Regions from separate parts of the Oerskovia sp. PE-21s genome, predicted to be linked through region 1. Evidence: riboswitches for the same ligand, from Rfam matches in the RefSeq annotation. Region 1 holds a riboswitch; each other region holds the start of a gene.
What was found. Region 1 has a riboswitch for thiamine pyrophosphate ahead of ACZDYF_RS14490 (thiamine ABC transporter substrate-binding protein). Riboswitches for the same ligand answer to the same signal wherever they lie in the genome.

Region 1 (3,268 bases):
GCCTGCGACACGGCGCCCAGCACGTAGAGCTTGAAGATCGAGCCGAGCGGCAGCACCTCGTCCGCGTCCGAGCCGCCGGGGGCCTCCTCGACCGGCCGGCACGTCCCGTCGTCCAGGACCTGGGCCACGAGCAGCGAGCTCCGTGCGTCCACGGCGTCGAGACGTTCGCCCAGCTCGTCCCAGCTCTCGGCGGGCTCACGGTGCGGGTCGTCGCCCGGGCCGAAGAAGAGGGTCTCGATGCGGCTGTCCGCGTCGGCCCCGATCTGCATCGTGAAGAACTGACCGCTCGCGCCGACGATCGTCAGCGCGGCCTGCTGCTCGCCCGGGCCGACCGCGTCGACCGAGACCGGCACCCACTCCTGGTCCGCGCGGAGCTGCTCCAGCACGGGCACGAGCTGTGCGGCGGGCACCTGGTCCAGGAACGATCGCGCGAACCGCCGCTCGAGCGTCGCGGCGTCGGGGGACGCGTCCGCGTTGAGCACCTCGAGGACCCACCCTGCCGCCTTGCCGACGGTCCCGCCCGGCAGCGCGACCGCGGTCGGGGCCACGCTCGGCGTGGGGGACACCTCGGAGCCGGGACCGGGCGACGAGCACCCGGTCAGTGCGAGCCCCACGACGAGGAGGCCTCCTACGAGGGACGAGCGGCGGCGTCGGGCAGCAGGAGGGGAGGGCATCGGGACACCCTACGGAACACCCCTCGCACGGCGGGCGCGGACCCGCCGGGGCCGCCCGACCTCGACCTCAGGACGCGCGCGCGACGAAGCGCTTCACGACCCGCTTGGCCTCGCGTCCCGCGAACCGGCGCGCGAACACGCTCGCGGCAGCCGCCGCAGCGGCGAACGTCACGGCGCTGATGATGCCGACCTCCGGGTCGTCCAGGTCCTTGGGCGCGTCGTGCCCCGTCGCCTTGGCCCACGCGTAGCTCACGGCCTTCTGGGCGATCCAGCCTGCGGCCAGCGTCAGCGCGACGGTCGTGACCTTCTCGGCGAGGGTCTGCTCGTTCTCGGCCATGTGTGTTCCTCCGGTGAGGGTGAGGCGGGCGGGGCGGTGCCGCCGTCGTACCCGCAGGCCCGACGGCGAAGCTCACTCCCACCGTAGTCGTCCCCCGGGGCGCCGCGCTCCCCGGGGGACGTCACCCGCGAGAGCCCCGCCCGCGCCGTCGGGCCGAGGTGTAAAGTCGCAGGTGAACGACAGGGGAGCGCCGACCGCCCGGGACACCGGGCAACGGGCGCTGAGAGTGCGGACCACCGCAGACCCTCGAACCTGATCCGGTTAGCACCGGTGGAGGAAGTCGGGCTTCTCTAGCCTCGCTCACGGGACCTCCCGTGCGCGAGGTCCCCCTCCTGTGACGTCCAAGGAGGACACGTGAACACCATCAGTATCCGCCGCAGCACCCCCCGCAGGCTAGGCCTGGGGCTCGTCGGCGGGATCGGCGCGCTGGCCCTCGCGGCCTGCGCTGGCAGCACGGGCGCGGGATCGGGCGAGAGCGGGTCGAGCGCCGCGAGCAGCACCGTCACCCTCGTCACGCACGACTCGTTCAACGTCAGCGAGGACGTCCTCGCCGCGTTCGAGAAGGAGTCCGGGCTGACCGTCGAGCAGGTCGCCCCCGGCGACGGCGGGGCGCTCGTCAACCAGCTCGTGCTCACCAAGGGCTCGCCGCTGGGCGACGTCGTGTTCGGCATCGACAACTCGTTCGCGACGCGCGCGATCGACGAGGGCGTGCTCGAGCCCTACACGCCCGCGGGCCTGGCCGGCTCGGCCGCGCAGTACGCGGTCGGCGACGGCGCGCTCACACCCGTGGACCTGGGCGACGTGTGCGTCAACGTCGACCACACCTGGTTCGCCGACAAGGGCCTCGCGGAGCCCGTGACCCTCGACGACCTCACCAAGCCCGAGTACAAGGACCTGCTCGTCGTCACCAACCCCGCGACGTCGTCGCCCGGGCTGTCGTTCCTGCTCGCGACGGTCGGCGCGTACGGAGAGGACGGCTGGGAAGGTTACTGGGCCGAGCTCAAGGACAACGGCGTCAAGGTCGTCGACGGCTGGTCCGACGCCTATTCGGTCGACTTCTCGGGCTCCGAGGGCAAGGGCCCGCGCCCCCTCGCGCTGTCCTATTCCACGTCGCCCGCGTTCACCGTGTCCGAGGACGGCACCTCGACCAGCACGGGCGCGCTGCTCGACACGTGCTTCCGCCAGGTCGAGTACGCGGGCGTGCTCGCCGGCGCCGAGAACCCCGAGGGCGCCAAGAAGCTCGTCGACTTCCTCGTGAGCGACGCGTTCCAGGCCGACATCGCGGACAACATGTACATGTACCCCGCGAACGCGGACGTCGCTCTGCCCGAGGGGTGGGCCGAGTTCGCGCCGCTGTCCCCGGCGCCGTTCGAGGTCGCTCCCGCCGACATCACGGCGCACCGCGACGAGTGGATCAAGGCGTGGACGTCGACGGTGATCGGCTGAGCATGATGCCCGTGAGCCGCGGCGTGCCCGCGGTCGTGCAGCGCGGCGGGCGGGTCCTCCTGTGGGGGCTCGCCGCCGGGCTGCCGCTGCTGTTCCTCGGGGTGTTCTTCGCGTGGCCCGTCGTGACGCTGGTCGCGCGCGGGTTCGTGACCCAGGACGCCTCGGGTGCCTCGCTGGACCTTTCCGGCTTCGCCGAGGTGTTCTCCGAGCCGCGGACCTGGCGCATCATCGGGCTCACGCTGTGGCAGGGCATCCTCGGGACCGTGATCTCGCTGCTGCTCGGCGTGCCCGGCGCCTACGTGCTGTACCGGTGCAGGTTCCGGGGGCGCACGTTCCTGCGGGCCTTCGTGACCGTGCCGTTCGTGCTGCCGACCGTCGTGGTCGGCGTCGCGTTCCGCTCGCTGCTCGTCGAGGGCGGGCTGCTCGGGTTCCTGCGGCTCGACGGCACGTTCGGGGCGATCGTCCTGGCGCTCGTGTTCTTCAACTACTCGGTCGTGGTCCGCACGGTCGGCGGGCTGTGGGAGCACCTCGACCCGCGCGCCGAGGAGGCGGCCCGCGCCCTCGGCGCCTCGCCCTGGCGTGCGTTCCGGTCCGTGACGCTGCCGTCCCTGGCGCCGGCCATCGCGTCCGCGGCGTCGATCGTGTTCCTGTTCTGCGCGACGGCGTTCGGCGTCGTGCTCGTCCTGGGCGGCGTCCAGTACGGGACCATCGAGACCGAGATCTGGATCCAGACCACCCAGTTCCTCGACCTGCGCACCGCGGCCGTGCTGTCCGTGGTGCAGCTCGTGGTCGTCGTGGTCGCGCTGAGCGT
Region 2 (3,268 bases), on a different contig from region 1:
CGCGACAGTCAACGAGGTCCTGGCCGGCATCGCCCAGGACGACTCGATCGTCGTGGTCGCCACGCACGACCCGCACACGCGCGACGCCTGCACGCGCGTGATCGACCTCGCCGACTTCCAGTCCGCGGAGGTCGCGGCGTGACCGCCACCGAGCAGGGCCCCGTGCCCGACGGCGCGGCGGGACCCGGCCTGGCCACGTCCCCGGGCGCCTCGCACCGTCCCGTTGGCGCACAGCCCCTCGGTCAGGTCACGGGTTCAGCACCCCCCACCGTGCCCGACGGCGGAGCGCACCTCCGCGCGGAGGCGAGTGGCGGCGTCGGGCCGGGGGAGAAGCCCGCGCGACCAGTGCGGGCGCGTGCCATGCGGGCCGCGTCCGTGGTGTCCGAGGCGTGGCGGAACGTCGGGTCCGGCACGACGCGCGCGACCTTGTTCGCGGCGGTGCTCGTCGTGGTCGTGGGGGCGCTCGCCGCGGTCGACGTGCGTGCGGTCGCGGGCGTGATCGAGGGCGCCCGTGAGTACCGGGACGCGGGCGCGAGCGTGCAGATCCTCGAGGCCACCGGGCAGGTCGACGGGGCACGCTGCGAGGCCCTCGCAGGGGTCGACGGCGTGAACGCCGCCGGAGCCCTGCGGACGGGGGATCCCGTGCGGGCGCTCAACCTGCCGTCGAGCGAGCTGACCGGCTTCGAGGCGACCCCCGGGCTGCTCGGCGCGCTCGACCGCGGCCGGGTCGCCGGGGCGGGACTGTGGCTGTCCGCGGACCTGGCCGAGGCGCTCGGCGCGTCCGCCGGTGACTCGATCGCGACGATCACCGGTCCCGCGCGGGTCGGCGCCGTCTACCCGTACCCCGACGACGGGCGCGACCGCGCGCTCGGTTACGCAGCAGTCGCGCCGGTGCCCGCGGCGGGACTGTTCGACTCGTGCTGGGTCGAGATCTGGCCCGTCGAGCCCGAGACGGCGACGCTCCTGCGCACGACCATCGTCGCCGACTCAGCCTCCGAGGTTCAGCCCACCCAGAAGCAGCTCAACGGCCGGCTCGGCGCGACGTACGACGCGAGCGCCGAGTTCAGGGATCGTCTGACGAAGCCCGCGCCGATCGCCGCCGCCTTCCTGGGGTTGGCCCTGGGCTTCGCCGTGATTCGTCTGCGCCGCCTCGAGCTCGCCGCAGCCCTGCACGCCCGGGTCCCCCGCTCGGCGCTGACCTGGCAGGTGCTCCTGGAGACCGCGGTGTGGACCGGTGCCGCCGTGATCGTGACCGTTCCGGTGCTGTGGTGGCTCGCCGCCGATGCCGGCCTTCCCGCCGACCACCTCAGCACCTGGGTCATCGGCATGCGGACCGTCCTCGCGGGAGCGGGCGCGGTGCTCGTCGGAGCGGTCGTCGGGGCGCTCGCGACCCGGGAGAAGCACCTGTTCAAGTACTTCAAGGAGAGGTGACGGACCTCGACGCTGGGTGAGCCGGGCTGATCGCGGGACGCCCGCGCCGCCGTCGTGCAACCTGCGCTACGGTGGCCGCGCACCACCCAGCACCACCAGTACCACCCACAACTCCACACCCACGGGAGCTCGCAGCAGCGAGCTGAGAGGGCGGCTCAGCGCCGCCGACCGTTCGAACCTGTTCGGATCATGCCGACGTAGGGAGAGAGCAATGAGCTCTGAGACCGCTGTGCCCGCGCACACCATCACGACCGGACCCATCGCGGGGTCCGCCAAGGTGCACCACCCCGTCCCGGGCGCGGAACACCTGCGCGTCCCCGAGCGCCGCGTGCTCCTGAGCAACGGCGAGCACCTGGACCTGTACGACACCTCGGGCCCGTACACCGAGGTCGACGACCCGGCCGCGTTCGACCTCGCGGGCGGGCTGCCCGCGCTGCGGGCGTCGTGGCTGCGGCCCGACGCCGTCCCCACCGAGCACGGCACGGGCGGCGCCCGCACGCAGCTCGCTTGGGCACGGGCCGGGGTCATCACCGACGAGATGCGGTTCGTGGCGGCGCGCGAGGGCGTGGACGTCGAGCTCGTGCGGGACGAGGTGGCCCGCGGCCGGGCCGTGATCCCGGCCAACCGCCGGCACCCCGAGATCGAGCCCATGATCATCGGCAAGGCGTTCGGCGTGAAGATCAACGCGAACATCGGCAACTCGGCCGTGACGTCCTCGATCGAGGAGGAGGTCGAGAAGATGGTGTGGGCCGCGCGCTGGGGCGCCGACACCCTCATGGACCTCTCGACGGGCAAGGACATCCACGAGACCCGCGAGTGGGTGCTGCGCAACTCCCCGATCCCCGTGGGGACGGTGCCGCTCTACCAGGCGCTCGAGAAGGTCAAGGGCGACCCCGCGAGGCTCACGTGGGAGATCTACCGCGACACCGTGATCGAGCAGGCCGAGCAGGGCGTCGACTACATGACCGTGCACGCGGGCGTCCTGCTGCGCTACGTCCCGCTGACCGCGCGCCGCGTCACGGGCATCGTGTCCCGGGGCGGCTCGATCATGGCCGCCTGGTGTCTCGCGCACCACCAGGAGTCGTTCCTGTACACGCACTTCGCGGAGCTGTGCGAGATCCTGCGCGACTACGACGTGACGTTCTCCCTGGGCGACGGCCTGCGACCGGGGTCCATCGCGGACGCCAACGACGCAGCGCAGTTCGCCGAGCTGCGCACGCTGGGCGAGCTGACCAAGGTCGCGAAGTCCTACGGCGTGCAGGTCATGATCGAGGGTCCGGGGCACGTCCCGATGCACAAGATCGTCGAGAACGTTCGTCTCGAGGAGGAGCTGTGCGAGGAGGCGCCGTTCTACACGCTCGGCCCCCTCGCGACCGACATCGCGCCCGCCTACGACCACATCACGTCCGCGATCGGGGCCGCGATCATCGCCCAGGCCGGGACCGCGATGCTCTGCTACGTCACGCCCAAGGAGCACCTGGGGCTGCCCGACCGCGACGACGTCAAGACGGGCGTCATCACGTACCGGATCGCGGCGCACTCGGCCGACCTGGCCAAGGGGCACCCGCGCGCGCAGCTGCGGGACGACGCGCTGTCCCGTGCCCGGTTCGAGTTCCGCTGGCACGACCAGTTCGCGCTCTCCCTCGACCCCGACACCGCGCGTGCCTTCCACGACGAGACCCTGCCGGCCGAGCCCGCCAAGACCGCGCACTTCTGCTCGATGTGCGGGCCCAAGTTCTGCTCGATGCGGATCTCCGCGGACGTGCGCGAGTACGCCGAGAAGAACGGCCTGACCTCGGTCGAGGCGATCGAGGCGGGCATGGCGGAGAAGTCGAGC
Region 3 (3,268 bases), on a different contig from region 1:
GGCGGGCCGGGAGCAGGGAGCACGCCGGGATCGGCGCGGCCGTTCGACCCCGAGCGCTACCGCGTGGTCCTTCTCGACCAGCGGGGTTGCGGTCGGAGCCGACCGCTCGCGAGCGAGGACGACGCCGACCTGTCGACGAACACCACGGCGCACCTGGTAGCGGACGTCGAGCGGCTGCGCGAGCACCTCGGTATCGATGCGTGGCTGGTCCTGGGGACGTCGTGGGGTGCGACGCTCGGGCTCGCGTACGCGGTGGCGCACCCCGAGCGCGTCACCGAGGTGGTCCTGGGAGCGGTCACGAGCACCACGGCCCGAGAGGTCGAGTGGATCACGCGCGACATGGGTCGTCTCTTCCCCGAGGAGTGGGACCGGTTCGTGGCCGAGGTTCCCGTGGCGGAGCGCGACGGCAACCTCGCGGCGGCCTACGCCCGCCTGCTCGCGTCCCCGGATCGTGCGGTGCGTGAGCGCGCAGCGGTGGCCTGGTGCCGCTGGGAGGACGTGCACGTCTCGCTCGTGCACGGGTTCGAGCCCTGGGACCGCTACGAGGACCCGGAGTTCCGGCTGCGGTTCGCACGCCTGGTGACGCACTACTGGGCCAACGCGGCCTTCCTGCCCGACGGCGCTCTGCTGGCCGGGGTGCGCGGGCTCGGCACGGTGCCTGCCGTCCTGGTGCACGGGCGGCAGGATGTGTCGGGACCGCTCGACGTCGCGTGGCGTCTGCACGGGGAGTGGCCGGGGAGCGAGCTCGTGGTGCTCGAGGGCGCGGGTCACGGGGGCCAGGGGTTCCCGGAGGCGCTGGTCGCGGCGACCGACCGGTTCGCGGTCTAGCCCTCGCCGTTCGGCTACGGTGGTGGCCCCACCTGCTCCACCTGCCCCCGCCGTCGAGGACGACCACGAGGTGACCGCCATGCCCCGCCGTACGGCACTGCTCGTCGGAGTCCTGGCCGTGTCGTGCGGCTCGCTCGCGCTGGCCGCGGCGCCGGGCTCGACCGGGCGGGTCGCGATCCCCACGCAGGGGCCGTGGCTCGTCGTGGTCGAGGGGTGGCCCGACGGGATCAACGTCTGCACTGAGGACCCCTCGGTCGAGTACGCCGTCACACCACTCGCTCTGCCGCCGCTCCCGACGACGGTCGCCCTCGTGCCCGACGACGGTCGCCCTCGTGCCCGACGCCGCGCGCGCCGACGTCGAGCGCGTCGTCCGGTGCCTCGACCGGTACGTCCCGTTGTCGAGCCTCATGGTGCAGACCGTGCCGGCCGAGGCCTCGTAGGCCTCGACCGTTCCGACCTCTCGCGACACCTGGTGGTCTCCGCCGACCGGCAGGACTTTCCGCCAGCTAGAGTTCCCTGCGAAGACACGGGGTGCCCGCTCCCACGAGCCGGGCTGAGATCACACCCGTCGAACCTGATCTAGCTAGCACTAGCGAAGGGATGTCGGCAATGTCGCTTGCTGCCACCACCACACCTGTCCGGCCCGCACCTGCCCGCACGCCTGCGGCGGACGCCGTGGTCGCGGACGAGCACGGCGCGTCGCGGGGGCCCGAGCCTTCCCGCCCCCGCGTCCTGTCCATCGCAGGCACCGACCCGACGGGGGGCGCCGGGATCCAGGCCGACCTCAAGGCGTTCGCGGCGCACGGCGCGTACGGCATGGCGGTCACGACCGCCCTGGTCGCGCAGAACACGCACGGCGTCCGCACGGTCCACGTCCCTGGCGCGGAGTTCCTCGCAGAGCAGCTCGACGCGGTCTCGGACGACGTGGTGATCGACGCCGTGAAGATCGGCATGGTCGCCAACGAGCCCAACGCGCGCGCGATCGCCGCGTGGCTCGGGCGCGCGAAGCCGCCGTTCGTGGTGCTCGACCCCGTCATGGTCGCCACGAGCGGCCACCGGCTCCTCGACGAGGGGGCCGAGCAGGCCGTGCGCGAGCTGGTCGCGCTCGCCGACCTCGTGACGCCCAACCTCCCTGAGCTCGCCGTCCTCGTGGGCGAGCAGACCGCGACCACCTGGTCCGACGCCCTCGCCCAGGCGAGGCGCCTGCACGTGGTGAGCGGCGCCGTCGTGCTCCTGAAGGGTGGTCATCTCACCGGGGAGGAGTCGCCCGACGCCCTGGTGGGCGCTCGCGGGCCCGACGACGTCACGACCTTCTCGGCGCCCCGCGTCGACACCGTGCACACCCACGGGACCGGGTGCTCGCTGTCGGCGGCGGTCGCCGCGCTGCGACCCCGGCGTGACGACTGGGCGGGCGCCGTGCGCGATGCGAAGACCTGGCTCACGGGCGCGCTGCGAGCCGGGGGAGCGTTGGCCGTGGGCACGGGGCGCGGACCCGTCGACCACCTGGCGCACCTGCCCACGCTCGGGCAGCGGGCGTTCTCCGAGGAGGCCTGGGAGCGCATCGCGGGGTGGCGCGAGGCCGTCGAGGGGATGGGGTTCGTGCGGGAGCTCACGGACGGGAGCCTCTCAGCGGGGGACTTCGGGTTCTACCTCGCGCAGGACGCCGCGTACCTCGCCGAGTACTCGCGCGTGCTGTCGCGGGCGAGCCGGCTCGCGCCCACGCCCGAGGCGCGGCAGTTCTTCGCGGGCGCCGCGGTCACCTCGCTCGAGGTCGAGCAGGCGCTGCACCGCGACTGGTTGGGCGAGCACGCCGGGATGGACCGTGGGGCGGTCGAGAGCGTCGACCCGTCTCCCGTGACGGCCGCCTACACGAACCACCTCCACGCGGCCTCGAACGGGTCCTACGCGGAGACGGTCGCGGCCCTGCTGCCGTGCTACTGGCTGTACTCGCACATCGGCGACGTCCTGGTGCGCCAGGCAGGAGACCTCGACGGGCACCCCTACGCGCGGTGGATCGCGCTCTACGGCGACCCGGCTTTCGCCGAGGCGACGCGTGCCGCGTGCTCGTTCGCCGACGAGGCCGCGCGCTGGGCCTCGCCCGCCGAGCGCGAGCGGATGCTGCGCGCGTTCGAGCTGTCCTCGATGCACGAGTACCTGTTCTTCGAGCAGGGGCTGACGCGACCGACCTGGCCGGCGCCGCCCCTCGCCGCGCACTGAGCTCCCGCCGAAAAGTGAGCAGATGCCCCGGATCGGGCTCGAACCGGGGCATCTGCTCACTTCTCGGCGCGGGAATCGCTACGCGCTCTGCGCGCCGTCCGCCGGGTACCCGCAGTCGTACCCCGGCGGCCACCAGCGCCACGTCGTGGTGACCTCGCTGGTCGAGACGCCCGCGGGGCGGTCGGCCAGGCACTGCGTGCGCATCTGGTCGAGCCCGACGGTC

Region 2: it holds a riboswitch for thiamine pyrophosphate, as region 1 does, so the genes downstream of both, thiC (phosphomethylpyrimidine synthase ThiC) here and ACZDYF_RS14490 (thiamine ABC transporter substrate-binding protein) in region 1, are expected to answer to the same signal.
Region 3: it holds a riboswitch for thiamine pyrophosphate, as region 1 does, so the genes downstream of both, thiD (bifunctional hydroxymethylpyrimidine kinase/phosphomethylpyrimidine kinase) here and ACZDYF_RS14490 (thiamine ABC transporter substrate-binding protein) in region 1, are expected to answer to the same signal.

Annotation. Positions count from the first base shown of each region.
Region 1 covers NZ_JBUXJM010000007.1:134,901-138,168, reverse strand. Annotated here, with positions in the region: gene ACZDYF_RS14500 (serine hydrolase) at 1-674, opposite strand, end outside; gene ACZDYF_RS14495 (DUF4235 domain-containing protein) at 742-1,011, opposite strand; TPP riboswitch at 1,183-1,307, shown strand; gene ACZDYF_RS14490 (thiamine ABC transporter substrate-binding protein) at 1,366-2,457, shown strand; gene ACZDYF_RS14485 (ABC transporter permease) at 2,460-3,268, shown strand, end outside.
Region 2 covers NZ_JBUXJM010000004.1:376,053-379,320, forward strand. Annotated here, with positions in the region: gene ACZDYF_RS10440 (ABC transporter ATP-binding protein) at 1-142, shown strand, start outside; gene ACZDYF_RS10445 (hypothetical protein) at 361-1,431, shown strand; TPP riboswitch at 1,543-1,652, shown strand; gene thiC (phosphomethylpyrimidine synthase ThiC) at 1,643-3,268, shown strand, end outside.
Region 3 covers NZ_JBUXJM010000010.1:132,018-135,285, forward strand. Annotated here, with positions in the region: gene pip (prolyl aminopeptidase) at 1-828, shown strand, start outside; TPP riboswitch at 1,346-1,446, shown strand; gene thiD (bifunctional hydroxymethylpyrimidine kinase/phosphomethylpyrimidine kinase) at 1,438-3,045, shown strand; gene ACZDYF_RS17545 (hypothetical protein) at 3,124-3,268, opposite strand, start outside.